Regions from separate parts of the Flavobacterium ardleyense genome, predicted to be linked through region 3. Evidence: riboswitches for the same ligand, from Rfam matches in the RefSeq annotation. Region 3 holds a riboswitch; each other region holds the start of a gene.

Region 1 (4,350 bases), 110 kb from region 3:
AAAGACTGCTATTTCAAAGGAAATGGCTATTTGATTAAAGCGGCACGCAACAGAAAAGCGTTATTCTTTGATTATCCAACTCAGTTGCCGATAAACGCGGAAATAGCTCTCTCCATAGACGTTGAGACAATTAAGCTACGACTGAGTGAATAATTTTTAAAAGGCTTTCGCCAAATATATGCAGACCGCTTACAAAAATTGAGAATTAAACGTTATCCTATTGCCAGTATATCAAATGAAAAAAGTCCTTGTAATCGACAGCTACGACAGCTTCACATTTAATCTTGTTCATTATATTCAGTCCTTTGATTATGAAGTGACGGTTTATAGAAACGATCGATTTGATATAGAAGATGTGCAGTATTTTGATAAAATTGTCTTGTCGCCAGGTCCAGGAATTCCTGATGAAGCAGGATTGCTGAAAGATGTAATCAGAACTTATGCCGCAGAAAAAAGTATTCTAGGAATTTGCTTGGGACTGCAAGCAATTGGAGAAGTTTTTGGAGGTAAATTAATTAATCTCGAAAAAGTATACCACGGCGTTTCTACCATAGCGAAAGTTGTTGTCGCTAATGAAATTCTATTTGAAGGACTCGAAAAGGAATTTTTGGTTGGCAGATACCATTCGTGGGTAATCGAAAATAATTTACCTGAGTCTCTAGAAGTCACTGCGATTGATGATCAAAATCAAATTATGGCCTTGAGGCATAAAATATACGACGTGAGAGCAGTACAATTTCATCCAGAAAGTGTGCTTACGCCAAACGGAAAAACGATTATCGGAAATTGGTTGAAAAGCTAATTGAAGATATTTTTATAAAGCAGAAAAGCGGTCAAGAAAATTTCAAAAATTTTCTTGACCGCTTTTTAAATATTAGAGGAATTTATTTTTTGATAAATCTCTTTGTAATTGATTGAGAATTGTTTGACAATTTTAGGATGTAAACTCCCGAAGCCAAATTTTCAACATTCACAGAATTTCCTGTTGTAGAGATTACCTCTGCTCCCATCATATTGTACACGCTAACAGTTTCAAAAATTTCATTTGATGAAATTGAAATTGTTGATGATGCTGGATTTGGATAAATTGAGAAATTACTAGCAGTAAAAGTTTCTGTACCAAGCAATGCAACATTCGCATTTTGAGGCGTGATTGGTCTGATATTTCCATATCTAAATCCAAGCAAAGTATTTTCTGGAATTACAGTAGTTGTATTAGCAACCGATTTCCAATTAGAAAGGTTGGTACCTCCAAACAACATCCACTGGGCGTCAGTTGTATTTACAGCAGAATTGTCAAAGTAGCTAGCCTCAATTACAGCAGTTTCAGTATATTCAAATTGAAAACTTGAGGTAAAGTCTTCAAGTATCTGCATTGCGTAATCTGCGGTCATCTCTCCTTCATATAATAAATTTGTAGCGTAAGAATCTGCAACGCCGTCCGTTTCAGTTCCGAAATCTACAATTACCATAATACTTTTTGTGCCAGATCCTGTTGTTGCAGTAATGTTTGCAGTATCTAACCACAGAGAACTATAAGCTGCAATTGGAGTTATTGGCGCCTCTGCTGTTGGATTTGAGAATCCATAAGAAAGTCCATACCAAAATCCATTTTCTACATCCGAGCCAATTCCGCCATTCATACCCAAAGTGTTTAAAGAATCACCTTGCCATGTGCTCCACCAATCTGGATCGCTACCTTCGGCATTATGGTCGTTGTAGTAGACATCATTTAAGAAGCCACCCGTTTGATCAATAGTAAAAGCAGGTTCTGCAGCTTGTACCGCAGTTAGAATGTCAAGCATTATTGGCTCATCTGCTGCATTGTATCGATAGCCCCACGCATACGAACGATCTTCTGTCCCATCTTTAAAGTCTACCACGAGATACGCAGTTTGATCGCCTGTACCTACGAAGAATTTAACGTCTTGAGATGTAAACTGTGCAAAAATCATTTGCGAAACGAGAAGTAAGAATACTAGAGTAATTCTTTTCATAACTATATAAAATTTAAAGTTTTGCGCTGGAAACTTTGTGGTTTGATAGTTACAATAGGAAGAGAATCCTTTTAAAGATTTGCTTAGCTAATGTACTTTTCTTCCCGAAAGTTCAATTAAATAATTGTGAAGGCAGGTCTCCTGGCTTGCATCTTTTTGTTGACCTTCCCGAAAAACTGAATTTCAGTGGTTTAAGTAATAACAAAAAGTTTGGTAGCTTACAGTTGCGGGTACAGCTCAAGAACTAACTTGATTCCCTATTAATGAACAAAAGTTCAACCTTCGCGGGGCAAAGATAGCTTTATTAAATAGATTTCAAAGTCGAAGATTTTAATTATTGTAATACGGAGATTGCGTTAGGGATTGTAGCGAACCCGAGCAAAGCGAACTGCCGAAGCAAATCCTTTTTGGTCTTTTTCTGACCAAAAAGATTGGGAGTGGAAAACCCGGCCTGCAAGGCAACGCCCAAAAAAAAAGCAGGCAAATTAAACTTAAAAGTCAACCTGCCTGCAACTCCCAACTTCCCCTAAAAAGAAGGGAGTTTTTATTTAAATCCTAGAAAATCTAGACGTTTTTAGCAAGTTCATTTTGAATAAACTGATAGATAAGACGCACGCCAACAGCCGAAGCACCTTGTTGTTTGTAATCTGAATCTTTGTTTTCCAGGTACGAAGCACCGGCTATATCCAAGTGAATCCATGGATAATCTGTAAAATGTTCTAAGAATTTTCCAGCAGTGGTTGCACCACCAATTGGTCCACCGATATTTTTAAGATCTGCAACGTTCGATTTAAGTAATTTCTCATACTCCTTCCAGAAAGGAAGTTGTACCAAACGCTCATAAACCGTGTCTCCAGCAACCATTAATTTATCCATATTTTCTTGTGAATTTCCAGCCATTGCAACTCCGAAAGTACCAGTAATTGCAGCCGAAGCTCCAGTTAAAGTTGCCATATCGATCACAAGTTGAGGATTGAATTTCTTAGCATAAGTTAAGGCATCGGCTAGGACAAGACGACCCTCAGCATCGGTGTTTAGAACTTCGACAGTCGTGCCATCCATCATCGTAATAATATCATCTACGACAAGCGCTTTTCCAGAAATCATATTGTCGGTAGCTGGCACAAGTCCAATTACATAATATGGAATTTCATTCATTGCAAGTGCAGCAACAGTCCCTAAGACCGCAGCACCACCAGCCATATCTGCTTTCATACCTACCATATTACCACCCACTTTCACGGAATAACCTCCAGTATCAAACATTACACCTTTTCCTACTAGAACCAAAGGTTTTTCGTTTACTGCATTTGCAGGTTTATGAGTAAAAATATTAAAAGTTGCAGGAGTTTCAGAACCTTGATTTACACCAAGAAGTCCACCCATCTTCAATTTTTTAATTTCTTCTTGATGCAGAACTTTAGTTTCGAAACCAAATTTTTCTGCCATAGCTTCCGCTAAAGATGAAAAGCTGAGAGCATTAAGTTTGTTAAGAGGTTCGTTGACCATTGTGCGCACCATTCCAACCGAAGTTGTTAGTGATTGCAGATCTTTTAAAGATTTTGCGGTTATTGCAGAATCAGAAATTGTGACCATTATTTTAAAAGCCTTTTGCTTTTTCAAGTATTTTTCGAAAATATAGCTTGAAAGAATCATTCCTTCTAAAAAAGCATTTTTTTGTTCTTCTGATCCATCAAATTCTACAATTATAGCAGTTTCGATCTTATTAGTTTGCAAAAGGTTGGTCACATTTCCACCAAGACAACGCCAGTCTTCAAGACCATTCTGAGTAGAAATTACTATAATTTCTGTTTGCTGTGCGTAGTTTAGAAAAACTTGATCAGTTTCCTTTTCGAAAGCAGAAAATACTTGACTTTTGAGAGAATCTGAAAGTCCGAGTGCATTGAGGTTCTCTTGTTTGTTTATAATTTTGATTAGCGTAGATCTTTTTTCGCTGATCTGATCGGCTGTACCGATCTGTACTTCTAGATTAAGATAATTCTGAATCATTTTTAATATATTAATGAGATTAATTTTAGAATGCGGCGATTTTGTAGTTTTTAAAACTGCAAAAATGGTAGAGAATTAAAAATTTCGTCCAGCACAAACTTACTGCTATTTTAAAGACCATACCGAGATTCGTATCTGAATATTTACTTAAAATGCGTTGTTAAGCTGATATCACGTATTAAATTATTCAGCACGGAGATAAAAATTTGACCTATTCTATTTCACAGTAATTAGTAAAAATTAAAGTGTTTTTGTAGCTTTAGCTTTTAATAAATTTCAACAATCACAAACAAGATATGGCATTAGAAACCGAGCACCTAGAAGATTATATGCACAACCACTA
Region 2 (4,350 bases), 200 kb from region 3:
AAACATCGTTTAGAGCTTCCCACTCACTAGTATAATTCCACATTCTAGTTCCACCTAAAGCTGGTCCTAAAACCGTGTTATGAATTCCTATTATTGCTTTTAAACCAGTATCTTTGTCGTGGCAAAAAACAATTTGTTCATGGTTGTCAAAAGATACCTGACCAAATACCGGATCAATCTTGTGTAAGTCTTTTGCAGTAGTAATTTCCGTAATCATAAATTTTTATTTATTGAAGTTGTTAATTTGACAGAATTAATATGCTAAATTAAAATTAATTAGAAAATTTAGCACTATATATTTTAAATAATACAGCCGCTCACGGGTTTGAACTTTATTCATTTCATTTTAAGTATTACAGCAAGTCCTTGCAAATGAAATTTAGGACTTAGCAAAAAAAATTAAAAAAGCTCTATGAAGGAACTACAGTATCTAAATAAGTATTTTGTCAAATATAAATATAGGTTGATTTTTGGGATAATTGCTACAATAGCGGCCCAAATTTTCTCGCTTTTTACTCCAAAGCTTATAAGTCAGTCATTTACAGCAATTGAAGAATCCTTCAAAGTGGGTGCCGCTGAAAATTCTGAAATACAGTCCGAACTTTTAACCAATATTCTTCTAATTATTGCGACCACAATTGTGGCGGGAATTTTGACTTTCTTAATGCGACAGTCACTTATTGTAATGTCCAGATATGTAGAATTTGATTTAAAGAACGAAGTTTTTAGACAGTATGAAGCTTTGTCGCAAAGCTTTTATAAACAAAATCGTACTGGCGATTTGATGAACCGCATAAGCGAAGATGTTGGAAAAGTAAGAATGTATGTGGGTCCAGCCGTCATGTATACCATTAATACATTTATAAGGTTTAGCATCGTAATCGTTTATATGTATAATGTTTCGCCATTGCTTACACTTTACACCTTGCTACCTCTACCTCTACTTTCGTACGCTATTTATAAATTAAGTGTCGAGATAAATAAGAGAAGTACTATTTTTCAGCAAAATCTCTCGGAAGTCTCCACTTTTTCTCAGGAAATATTTTCGGGCATTAGGGTCATAAAAGCCTATTCGTTGGAGCGTCAGCATGAAACAAATATGATTGACTTGGCCGGTCAGAGTAAAACCAAAAGTATGGACTTGGCAAAAGTTCAATCGTTGTTTGGACCTTTGATGATTGCACTAATTGGTATAAGTAATCTTGTCGTTATTTATTTTGGAGGAATGATGTACATCAATGGCACTATCACAAGCATAGGAGTAATAGCCGAATTTATTTTGTACGTCAATATGCTTACTTGGCCTGTTGCATCTCTAGGATGGATCTCGTCAATGGTGCAGGAAGCCGAAGCTTCGCAAAAGCGTATTAATGAATTTCTAAAAATTGAACCGACAATTGTGAACAATAATAGTCAACCCTGCGATATTCAGGGAAGTATTGAGTTTAAAGACGTAACCTTTACCTACGATGACACCAATATTCAAACTTTAACCAATATTAATTTTAAAGTCAAAAAAGGAGAAACACTTGCCATTTTAGGAAAAACTGGCTCTGGCAAATCGACAATTTTGCAGCTTATTAGTAGATTGTACGATGTAGATAAGGGAATCGTTTCAATTGATCAGAAGGACGTTCGTAATTTAAATCTTGACAACTTGAGGGATAGTATCGGAATGGTACCTCAAGACGCTTTTTTATTCTCTGATAGCATCAAAAATAATATCAAATTTGGTAAGGAAGATGCAACTGATGAAGAAGTAATTGCCGCCGCCCAAATAGCCCACGTAGATCACAATATTCAAGACTTTGATTTAAAATATGATACCATACTTGGCGAAAGAGGTATAACTCTTTCGGGGGGACAGAAGCAGCGAGTTTCAATAGCACGAGCGGTGATAAAAAACCCTGCAATTCTTTTGCTCGATGACTGTCTTTCGGCAGTTGATACTGACACCGAAGAAACAATCTTAAATAACTTAAAGGAGTATTGCAAAGACAAAACCACGATTTTGATAAGCCACAGGGTCTCGTCAGCAAAGAATGCTGATAATATTTTGATCTTAGACGATGGTAAAATTTTACAACAAGGATCTCATAATCAGCTTATCAATACAGATGGATATTATAAAGAGCTTTACCTGAAACAACTTTCGGAAAAAGAAAAGTAGAATAGTTTGTTTTTGACTTCAAATTTTATCATTTTTGAAGTGTAATTAACACGCAATTGATAATGTTTATGAGAGAAAGTGAGATGTTAGAAAAAGAAGAAATTTTTTCTAAAGTATTAAGAGCAGGGAGAAGAACGTACTTTTTTGATGTGCGATCTACAAAAGCAGATGATTATTATATCACGATAACCGAAAGCAAAAAATTTACCGAAGAAGACGGTTCTTTTCATTTCAAGAAACATAAAATATATCTCTACAAAGAAGATTTTAATGCATTTTCGGATATTTTGGAACAGATGACATCGTATGTTTTAAATCATAAAGGTGAAGAAGTAATTTCTGAAAGACATCAGAAAGATTTCAAAAAAGAATATGTTTTAGAAGATACTTCAGAAGAATTTCAACCTGCAAGTGCCTTTACTAATATCAGTTTTGAAGATATATAACAATTATAATTTATATAATGAACTAAACCTCAAGCGTAGCAATATTCTTGAGGTTTTTTTAATTTTTCAAGGGTGAAATTTTAATACCTTTACATTTGATACTACAATTTATAAAGCTTGCTACAAGTTTTAAAAATGATGGGAAATCGTGTTAAAATCACGAACTGTCGCGCAACTGTAAATGCTCTTGAAGCATAAGTCAGAAAACCAGTAGAATCATTATAACGTTTCCGCGCCTCGAAACTTTGTACAGTATTTTTTATATTTAATGTTGCTAAATGAAATGGCAACTTTGGCTATATATTGTATATTTTTTTGTGGTGCCTTTCGGCGAAATTGTCTCTTATTACAACAATTTAATTTATACACTAATCAATTTACAATTATGAACATTGACCAAAGAATTGCAGAATCCGAAACACGAATTTTTAAGGCAGTTTTTCCTAACACAACCAACCATTACGATACTCTTTTTGGTGGTACTGCCATGCATTTGATGGATGAAGTTGCCTTTATCACTGCAACGCGATTTAGCCGCCAAGTGATGGTAACGGTGAGCAGTGACCGAATTGATTTTAAGAAACCTATTCCAGCAGGAACTATTATCGAACTAGTGGGCAAAGTGGTTCATATTGGTAACACTAGTTTAAAAGTAAGCGTAGAAATTTTTATCGAGCAGATGTATTCTGATTCAAGAGAAAAAGCAGTTAGTGGTCAATTTTCATTTGTAGCCATTGACGAAAATAAAAATCCTGTCAAAATTCTAGGAGATTCGGAAATATTTGGAAATTAAGTACTTCCTAATTTGGATTTATTATCTAAAAATAGTGCGATAAAATTATTTGTCGAAAAATAGAAATTCCGGTTGCTTCAATTTTATGGATGTTTATTTTTAAAGTAGAATCATCTCCACCTCTCCGGAATGTGCGAGAAGGATGGTAGCGGAAATCCTTTATAGTGGCTTTGCGGAGCAAAAGCTACTATAAAGATTGGGAGTGGACAGCCTGACCTTGAGCCTAATTAAATATTCTAGCTTTGCAGAATAGTTCTGGCGAAAGGGCTCGCCCAAAAAAAAAATATGATTATGCTTTTATACATAAAAAAAGGGTCAACCGTAATGATTGACCCTTTTCTATTAATTAAATAAATGATTCTGTTATTTCTTAACCACTTTAAATTCACCAGAAGTATTGTCTGTAAATACTTTCACGATGTAAACAGCAGCTGGCATATTTACCATATCAACTGTAGCTTCGGTTGAATTAACTTTCATATTTCTAAGAATTCTTCCAGCAATATCAAAAACTTGAATACTTGAAATAATATCTGTATGACTTACGGTCAATACATCTGTTACAGGATTTGGATAATATCCAAGTTTCGCAGCATCAAATGTTTTGTTCGACAAAGTAGTGATATCAAAACATTCACTTGTAGCGCTACAACCGTTTTGAGAAGTTACTATTACTGCATAACTACCTACAGCAGTTGCAGTATATGTTTGTGAAGTTGCTCCAGCAATTGGAGTTTGAGTATCTCCACAAGAAACCCACTGATAGGTTGCATTTGCCTCATATACAGAAAGTGTATCATCAACTCTAGTAATTGTAGCTGTAGGACGTCCGTTAACTGTAACTTCTACAGCTGTTCTTGTACTTTCACATTCAAAAGAAAATACTGATACATAATAAGTACCTGATACTAGTAATGTAGTATCTAGCAGTGGCGTTCCGC
Region 3 (4,350 bases):
GCCTATTCGGTTAATCAAGGGCGAAATTTATGCTTTGGAAATAACCTATTTTGGTAAAAATGGTGAGCGTATCAATTCGGAATTTACCTCCGAAATCAACGCACCTATACATCAACATTTCTTTCTTACCAAGAATGCTAAGCAAATTAATACCGATATTGATTTTGCAAATGCTAGCACAATTCTAGACTACGTTTACCGTGATACCAATCCAGAAGATGGAATGTACTCGACCGCCGGAGTTACATTGAGAGCAGAGAATGACCCTATTGGTCTGAAAGGCTATTTTTTTGTAAATCAATCCTATACTCAATTTGATTTAAATGTAATTTTAGTACATATTTTAAAAGGAAATAAGTGGAATGGAAATGGAATGCCTTTCCCTTTTAACGCGCCAAGTAATGCCTTTTTAGGCACACAAGATCTAAATATTAAAATTCCGATAAGAGTATTTGCTAACCGTCCAGGCAATGAAGATTTTGATCAGTTTATCCAAGATATTGCCGATGAGTTTAATGTTTCTTTTGACGAGGCAGAAGCAGATTGGCTCGAAGCTGTAGAAACTCCTTTCGAAAGTGGACAATATTGGATGTAAATTCGGTGATTGGATTTTTAAACATTTTTAAAATTGTCGAAATTTAATACCAATTGCAGTAAACGCTTTGTAAGCACTATGTGTACAGAGCGCGAATTCTCCACTAATCAACGACTAGTGGAACTTTTTGAGTACTAGTTAAAATGACACCCAATTTTATTAAAGTTGGGTGTTTTTTGATTTATATTAAAAGTTGGCAGATATCTTTTCGATGGTAAAGTATGAAGTTGTTTAATTTCTGCAGTACTAGGACAAAGTGTGAGCATTAAACAGACTTTGAAAATTCCAATTTGCATATTTTTCTAAAGTAAAATTTTGCCTTTATTAGAACCAAGATAATTCTAGAATTATAAATTTTTTAAAATTTGAGAATACTACTCACAGTTTGTATTTTTGCCAGATGATTGACAATTTTACCACTGAATTTTTTGGCATCGGCATATTAAACGGAAAGACACCCGAAAATCTTGGTGTTTTGTGGCGTTCTGCGCAAAACCTCGGCGCAAGTTATATCTTTACAATCGGAAATCGCTATGCCAAACAAGCTTGCGATACCCACAATGCCGTAAAATCAATGCCTTATTTTCACTACGAAAATTTTGATGATTTCTACAAAAACCTACCAAAAGGAGCGCGATTAGTAGGAGTTGAGCTGGATGAAAGAGCCGAAGATTTGGAAACTTTTGAGCACCCACGGCGCTGTGTATATTTACTTGGAGCCGAAGATAATGGCCTTTCGAATCAAGCAATCGAAAAGTGCCATTTTCTAGTAAAATTCAAGTCAGAAAAAAGTTTAAACGTTTCGGTTGCGGGGAGCATTGTACTTTATGACCGAGGAATCGGGAAGCCTAGATCCTAAAAACACTGCATTAGTGCTTGTTCTTTCTTTCGAATTTCAAATGAACAGATTTTCGAAAGTGTTTTGTGAAAATTAATTATTCTAATTGATGGAAGTAATGGTGATTCTATAATCCATATTTTGAGTCGATTTACTTAATTTCAACCTTGAGGCATTATTGAAATCTAGTAAACTAATGTCGTTAGGTAAGTAAATACCGCGCATGTTATAGGTTCAAAATAAATTTTAACAAAGCCTCTAAACACAGTTTTAATCAACGCAGAAAACGATTTGCATTGTAGTGTTATATTATTTCGAGCCAAAAAACTAAGAGTTTAGAACTGTTTTCACAATTAGTCAATAACTAAGACTTCCCTTGTTTTTCCATCCACCAACAAACTCACAATACGTCTTATAATTTTGTTTACCTTTGCGGCAAATTAAGGTTGTTGTATTAATTATCTAATACTGCATTAAAAGGGAATTTGGTTTAAAACCAAAGCTGTTCCCGCAACTGTAAGCTATCATGCTTGTTGTTATCTACAAACCACTGTTTGAAAAATCGGTATTGCCGAGAAGTAGAATGGGAAGGTAAACAACAAGACGCAAGCCAGGAGACCTGCCTTATGTTTTCAAATTAATACTTGAATCTTCGGGAAAAAGATTCGGAAATTATGAAATTGTATTCCGTATATATCAGATCATTTTCCGTTGTCCTCGCATTAGTATGCGCGGTGTTTTTCTGTGAAATTCAAGTAGAAGTCCTTGCAAATATTTTCAAATCTTTTAATATTTAATTTTTTCTACAATGAAGAACATTACTACTCGTGCAACAATTTTGTGCATTATCTTATTTCTTTTTCAGTTTTACAACGCATCGGCGCAATATACTGACGGCGTTTTTGTACTTAACGAAGGGGGTGCAGGAAGCGGAAATGCTTCGGTGTCTTTCATATCAAATTCGGCAGTGACCAATAATATTTTTGGAATTCAGAATCCTGGAATTCCTAGTCTTGGCGATACCGCTCAAAGCATCAGCTTTAACGGAGATTATGCTTATATAATTCTGAACATCTCGAATACTGTCAAGGTTGTCAATCGCAATACATTTGCTTATGTAGCTACAATTAGTACTGGAATTAATAATCCTCGCTATATGGCTTTTGCAAATGGAAAAGGATATGTGACCAATTGGGGCGATGGCACCGCAACTTCGGGTGATTATATCGCGGTGATTGATTTAGATACAAACACGGTCGAAAGCAGCATCGCCATGAGCAGCGGGGTAGAGCGTATTATTTTGGTAAACGAAAAACTTTACGTAGCGCACCAAGGTGGTTTTGGTGTTGGCAACAGCATTTCGGTAATAGATCCCTTAACCGATCAAGTACAACAGACTATTGAAGTGGGCGATGTGCCGAATTCACTTTTGGTAAAAGACGGATTTCTTTATGTATTATGTGGTGGTACTCCATCGTGGTACCCAATACCAACTGACGGTAAATTGGTAAAAATTGATTTGGCTACCAATACGATTGTTACAACTTTGGATTTTCCGAACATGCATCCAAACAATTTGGAAATTAACACAGCAGCAACAGACTTTTTCTATACAATAGACGAGAATGTTTTTACAATTCCAGTAGATGCGACTACACTTCCAACGTTGCCATTATGCTCACTTTCGGCACAAGGTGTTTACGGAATTTATGGAATGGATCTAATTGACGACAAACTTTATGTAGCCGATGCGGGCAATTATGCTTCACCTGGAACAGTATATATCTTTGAAACATCTGGACTCTTGCTAGAAAACTTTACAGTTGGGGTGATTCCAAATAGTTTTTACAAAGCAGTTGAAGTATTGTCAAATCCTACAAATTCGCTTGCCGCTACAGTTAGCTTGTACCCAAATCCAGCTTCAGATATTTTCTATATCAACAATGGCGAGAACGCTTCTATTAAGATTTATGATAATGCAGGAAGAATGGTAAAAGAAGCAAATTACAATGCAGCAGGAATTTCGATTTCTAATTTATCTGCGGGTGTTTATTTTGTAGAAATTAGCAAGCAAGCTGACAAATCAGTACAACGTTTAATTGTCAACTAATGAATTTCAATTTTTGTTATAATCTAATTATTCTACTGCCTTTTGGCGTATTTGCGCAAAGCTATGCGCCGGCGGCAGGAGTAGCGGGATCTACAGCAATTCATAAAAATAGCCCACTGTTTGTGCAGTGGGCTTCTGGAATTACGGTCAGTCGTGGATTTATAAATATTTCAAATCCTAGTGCAACCTATGGCGGGACAAATTATGCGAGTTTCGGATTAGATAGCGATGCGCTTGGATTTCCTTCGGGTGCGGTGGTAAGTTTAGGTGATGCCGGATCTGCTGTTTTAACTTTCGATAATCCAATTGTCAATGGCGAAGGTTTTGATTTTGCCATCTTCGAAAATGGCTCGAGCAATTATCTAGAACTTGCTTTTGTAGAGGTTAGTTCTGACGGAATTAATTTTTTTAGGTTTCCTAATCATAGCCAAACGCAAACGGAAATACAACTAACGACTTTTGAAAGTCCTGAGCCTACTTTTATTAATAATCTGGCTGGAAAATATACCTCAGAATACGGAACGCCCTTTGATATTTCGGAACTTGCCGACCATGATTTGTTGGATAAGAATAACATTCAATATGTAAAAATTATTGATGTTGTGGGTTCAATAAATCCCGATTTTGCTAGCTATGATAGTTTTGGAAACAAAGTTAATGAGTCATTTCCAACGCCTTTTAACGCTGGAGGTTTTGATTTGCAGGGAGTGGGCGTTATAAGTAGTAATCTTGATGTGGATGGCTTTCGCCAAAATACCAATTGCACAATTTACCCAAATCCAACTAATGATCAATTTAGCATCAGCA
Region 4 (4,350 bases), 550 kb from region 3:
TGCGTTCGTTTGTAATTTAGTCCTAAACTACGGGCATAATTTTCTCCCAGTAGCAAAGCATTTAAAGGCTTTATACTGAAAACTCCTAGAATCAAACCTGCAAAAATGCATCCTGCCAAAGTTGCTACCGACGACCACGGAAGATTCCCAAGGTTTCCCAATCCCCAAAAGGTGAATTTCTGCAATTGTTCGGCTGAGCCAAAATAGATTAAAACGCCGACAATAGCTCCGGTGAAATTGGCAAACATCAATCCCACAATCAGAATTGACATCGTATCTCGAAGTTTTTGAGCCACCAAAACTACGGCGGCAAGTACCAAAGTACTTCCTAAAAAGGCTGCGAAAATTATCGAAAAAGAAGAATTTAGAAATGGCTGAATTGAAACTGGCAGAAATGCAGCACCCAAAATAACGAATGCAACTCCCAAACTTGATCCTGAGCTTAGACCTAAAACATAAGGTCCTGCAAGTGGATTTCTGAATAATGTCTGCATCAATAGTCCGCTGATTGACAATCCCATGCCCACCAATACTGCAGTAATCGCTTTTGGCAATCTAAAACTTAGAATGATATAATTCCAAGTTTCCTTTTCAACTTTAAAACCAAAAATACTATTGATAACCTCTTTCACTGGAATACTCACTGAGCCCGATGCAATGTTTACCAGAAACATACAGAGCACAGCAATAATCAAAGCTGAAAAGTGAAAATAATATGATTTTTGGTTTGGCACTATTTTAGTTTTTCAAAAAAGTACAGTTCATAATCTGGCAGTAATTCAGGATGGAAAATTTTCACGAAATCTTTCAACACCAGATCAGGCCTATTTGGCGCAAGCTCATAAAAAATTACGCCGCCTGTACTTCCTTTTTTCGAGCTATAGGAATAGATATTTTTATTTTTGAAAGCATCAAATTTAGCATAATGTGGATTTGATTCGGTCATTTCTGAATAAGAAGTGAAGCTTGCTGGACCGATCCAAAACTCAGCATTGATACCTTTTTCCAACACTGTTTCAAATGATAGAGACAAACTTCCTGTACCCTTGGTTGTTGACCACAAATAATTGGAATTGGCATCGCGCATAAACTGTGCATTCCAACTTTCGCCACTAGGCAAATACCACTGAGATTCATACATCGAGCCCGATAAAACAGTCGGTTTCTTTTTTGCCTTGGCAGCTAACTTTTTGGTGGATAAATATTCCTTTTCTATATTTTTAAAAATAGAATCTGCCAAATCTTCCTTTTCGTATAAAGCCGCAATCAGCTTGATCCATTCAGCTTTACCCAACGGAGTTTTTTCATTCCAATCGCCATTTAAAAGTACCTTAAGACCGCTTTTCTGTAAATTGTCTAGAGAAGGATTGTTGTTGTCAATGCCAAAACCAACAATCAAATCTGGTTGAAGATCAATAATAATTTCGGTGTTTAAACTTTGATTATCTCCAACTTCCTTTACTTTTTTCTGATCGATTAATGCTCGAACTTTCGGCGACGAAATAAAATTTGTCTGCGGAAAACCAACCAAAGTATTTTCAACTCCAAGCATTTCCAACGATGGAATGTGTGTGGTAGAAGTAGCAATTATGCTTTTGATTGGAACATTAATCTGAGTGAACTTAGCAAGGCTATCGGGAACAATTCCATTTGCCGATTTTAAAATATATGTAAATTCTTTTCCCGCATTAGGCCATGGATTTGTAATTTTTACTACTGAATATCCGTCGTAAGGGTGAATTGAAAATCCTGTTGCATACTCAACGGTATTCTCGGATAGAGTAATAACCGACGATGTATTTTGCGGTTTTTTGCATCCAATGAGGGCAATAAGGAGAAGTGTTACTAGGTAATATAGGCTATTTTTCATAATTCTAAACGGGTTTTTAAAACTTCAATTTTTGTTGAAATTCTTAAAGTGGCAAAATTACTTTTAATTTTGAAAGAATTCTAAAACTTTTTTCTCGACATTTTTCACGCGCAAAGAACGCTGATAGATATTTAGTAAATCGATTATTACTACGCTTAATTATTTTGTACCTTTGCGCCCTGATTAAGGTTGCTATTCATAATTACTCTGAATCGCATTAAAAGGGAATTAGGTTTAAAACCTAAGCTGTTCCCGCAACTGTAAGCTATAAAACTGTTGTTGTCTAACACCACTGAGATTTTCTTGGGAAGGTATACAGCAGATGCAAGCCAGGAGACCTGCCTTAAATCATAACAAATATCGAATCTTCGGGAAAAAAGATTTATGAAATTATGGTTTTACACAAGTTTTTTATTTCAGCACTTTTTATTTTTGGGTTTACTGTTGCCAAAGCGCAAGAGTCGAGCATCGCTTTGGACGAAGTGATTATTACCGATTCACACCTTAAGGATTTTACCGAAACTCAAACTGTTTTGCATCTTTCGGATACTTTAATTCGACGCAATGGCCATTTGTTGACCTCGCTTTTGGAGTTCAATTCTGGTATTTATATGAAAGAGCACGGCATTGGAGGAGTTTCGTCGCCGTCTTTCCGGGGAACTTCTTCGCAGCAAACCGCAGTAGTCTGGAACGGAATTAATATTAATTCTCAATTACTAGGACAGACAGATTTCAATACTGTTAGCACAAGGTCCTTTCAAACAATTGATGTTAAAGCCGGTGGAGGAAGTATATTATACGGCAGTGGGGCAATTGGCGGAACAGTGCATTTGAACAACGATTTGCAATTTGGCGAAAGCTTCAAAAATGATCTTCAGATTTACTACGGCGCAAATAATACGCTGAGTACCGCCTATTCTGTAAAGGCAGCTTCCGCTAAATGGAGTGCTTCGGCTGGATTTTCGAGAAATAGTTCGGACAACGATTATAAATTTGTCGGAAAAGAACAGCGAAATACCAATGGGCAATATTTCAACACTAGTTTTGATGCGGCAGTTGCATATAGATTCAACCGAAGACATCAGATAGAATTTTTTAGTCAGATGGCTGACGGAGAACGAAATTTTGCCATTACGTCGCCAAATGCAATTCGAACAAAATACCAAGACTTCAATACTCGAAATCTTCTAAGTTGGACTTTTAAACCTTCGACGAAAGTCTCATCCAAATTAAAACTGGCCTACGTTTTAGAAGAATTCCACTATTTTGATAATATCAGAAAGGACGAATTTTTATCTTCTGGAGAAGTTAAAACTTTGATTGCGAAATATGATTTTAGCATTCAACTTTTAGCGAAAGCGAAACTAAATGCCATTATCGATTACAGCCAAAATTCAGGAACAGGATCGGGAATTATCAAAAATAGGAGAGAGGCATTAGGCGCGAGTGTTTTATGGAAACACGATCTGACCGAGAAATTTGGATACGAGCTGGGTTTACGTAAAGAATCGGCCTCCGATTTTAATAGCCCACTATTATTCTCGGCGGGGTCTTATTACGATGTTTTATCTTTTTATAGAGTTAAAATTAATGCTTCAAAAAACTACCGAATTCCAACATTCAACGATTTATATTGGCAAGAAGGTGGAAATGTTGATTTGAAACCAGAAAATGCACTTCAAGGAGAATTTATAAATATTCTTTCGGCTGGACCGATCACTTTTACCGCCACAGGATTTGTAACAAAAGTAAAAGATATGATTAGATGGTTGCCGACCAATAACTCATTCTGGTCGCCATTTAATACCGATAGAGTTACCATTATGGGTGCCGAAGCAGCTCTAGATTATGGAAAAAAGATGGGTAATCATTCTTTTAATTTGCGTGGAGGATATTCTTATACGTCATCCAAAGATGATAAAACAAACAAACAATTATTCTATGTTCCGTATCACAAACTGACTGGAAGCGCTGATTATGCTTACAAAAAGTTTTCAGTCTATTATCAATTTATGTTTACGGGCAGAGTTTTTACCACATCTGACGAAAATCCTTTTAATGCAATTGCCGATTATAATCTTTCCAATATAGGAATCGATTATAATTTTAGCCAGAAAAATACGTTCAAAATTGGTCTAAAGCTCAACAATGCTTGGAACGAAAAATACAATAGCTTGGATCAACGACCGATGCCGGGCAGAAATGCAACAATTTATTTAAACCTTAATTATTAAAAAAAAATGAACTTGAAAAAAATTTACTTAGGACTTGGACTTGCGGCCTTATTTTTTACATCTTGTACAACCGAAGAAGAAATTCAGCAAATACCGTCACTAGGAACTTATGATAAGGGAGTCCTTGTGGTGAATGAAGGAAACTTTGGTACTCCAAATGGATCAATTTCATTCCTGTCAAATGATTTTAGCGTATTTCAAAATGGAATTTATGGGATTGAAAATAATAATGAAGCGCTTGGTGAT

Evidence for each region. A riboswitch is a leader RNA that binds a small molecule or an ion and turns the genes downstream of it on or off. The one in region 3 is predicted to bind cobalamin.
Region 1: another riboswitch for cobalamin. It lies ahead of SBO79_RS08605 (T9SS type A sorting domain-containing protein); the one in region 3 lies ahead of SBO79_RS09015 (T9SS type A sorting domain-containing protein).
Region 2: another riboswitch for cobalamin. It lies ahead of SBO79_RS08250 (acyl-CoA thioesterase); the one in region 3 lies ahead of SBO79_RS09015 (T9SS type A sorting domain-containing protein).
Region 4: another riboswitch for cobalamin. It lies ahead of SBO79_RS06750 (TonB-dependent receptor plug domain-containing protein); the one in region 3 lies ahead of SBO79_RS09015 (T9SS type A sorting domain-containing protein).

Annotation. Positions count from the first base shown of each region.
Region 1 covers NZ_CP137891.1:1,987,819-1,992,168, reverse strand. The annotation lists gene SBO79_RS08615 (ABC transporter ATP-binding protein) at 1-153, shown strand, start outside; gene SBO79_RS08610 (anthranilate synthase component II) at 236-802, shown strand; gene SBO79_RS08605 (T9SS type A sorting domain-containing protein) at 885-1,997, opposite strand; cobalamin riboswitch at 2,112-2,296, opposite strand; gene SBO79_RS08600 (leucyl aminopeptidase family protein) at 2,562-4,007, opposite strand; gene SBO79_RS08595 (VIT1/CCC1 transporter family protein) at 4,304-4,350, shown strand, end outside.
Region 2 covers NZ_CP137891.1:1,899,007-1,903,356, reverse strand. The annotation lists gene SBO79_RS08265 (Glu/Leu/Phe/Val dehydrogenase dimerization domain-containing protein) at 1-217, opposite strand, end outside; gene SBO79_RS08260 (ABC transporter ATP-binding protein) at 413-2,170, shown strand; gene SBO79_RS08255 (PUR family DNA/RNA-binding protein) at 2,239-2,616, shown strand; adenosylcobalamin-variant (AdoCbl-variant) riboswitch at 2,743-2,833, shown strand; gene SBO79_RS08250 (acyl-CoA thioesterase) at 3,002-3,409, shown strand; gene SBO79_RS08245 (Ig-like domain-containing protein) at 3,773-4,350, opposite strand, start outside.
Region 3 covers NZ_CP137891.1:2,101,583-2,105,932, forward strand. The annotation lists gene SBO79_RS09005 (hypothetical protein) at 1-595, shown strand, start outside; gene SBO79_RS09010 (RNA methyltransferase) at 996-1,454, shown strand; cobalamin riboswitch at 1,860-2,074, shown strand; gene SBO79_RS09015 (T9SS type A sorting domain-containing protein) at 2,242-3,543, shown strand; gene SBO79_RS09020 (T9SS type A sorting domain-containing protein) at 3,543-4,350, shown strand, end outside.
Region 4 covers NZ_CP137891.1:1,555,889-1,560,238, forward strand. The annotation lists gene SBO79_RS06740 (iron chelate uptake ABC transporter family permease subunit) at 1-734, opposite strand, end outside; gene SBO79_RS06745 (ABC transporter substrate-binding protein) at 734-1,870, opposite strand; cobalamin riboswitch at 2,040-2,230, shown strand; gene SBO79_RS06750 (TonB-dependent receptor plug domain-containing protein) at 2,263-4,104, shown strand; gene SBO79_RS06755 (YncE family protein) at 4,117-4,350, shown strand, end outside.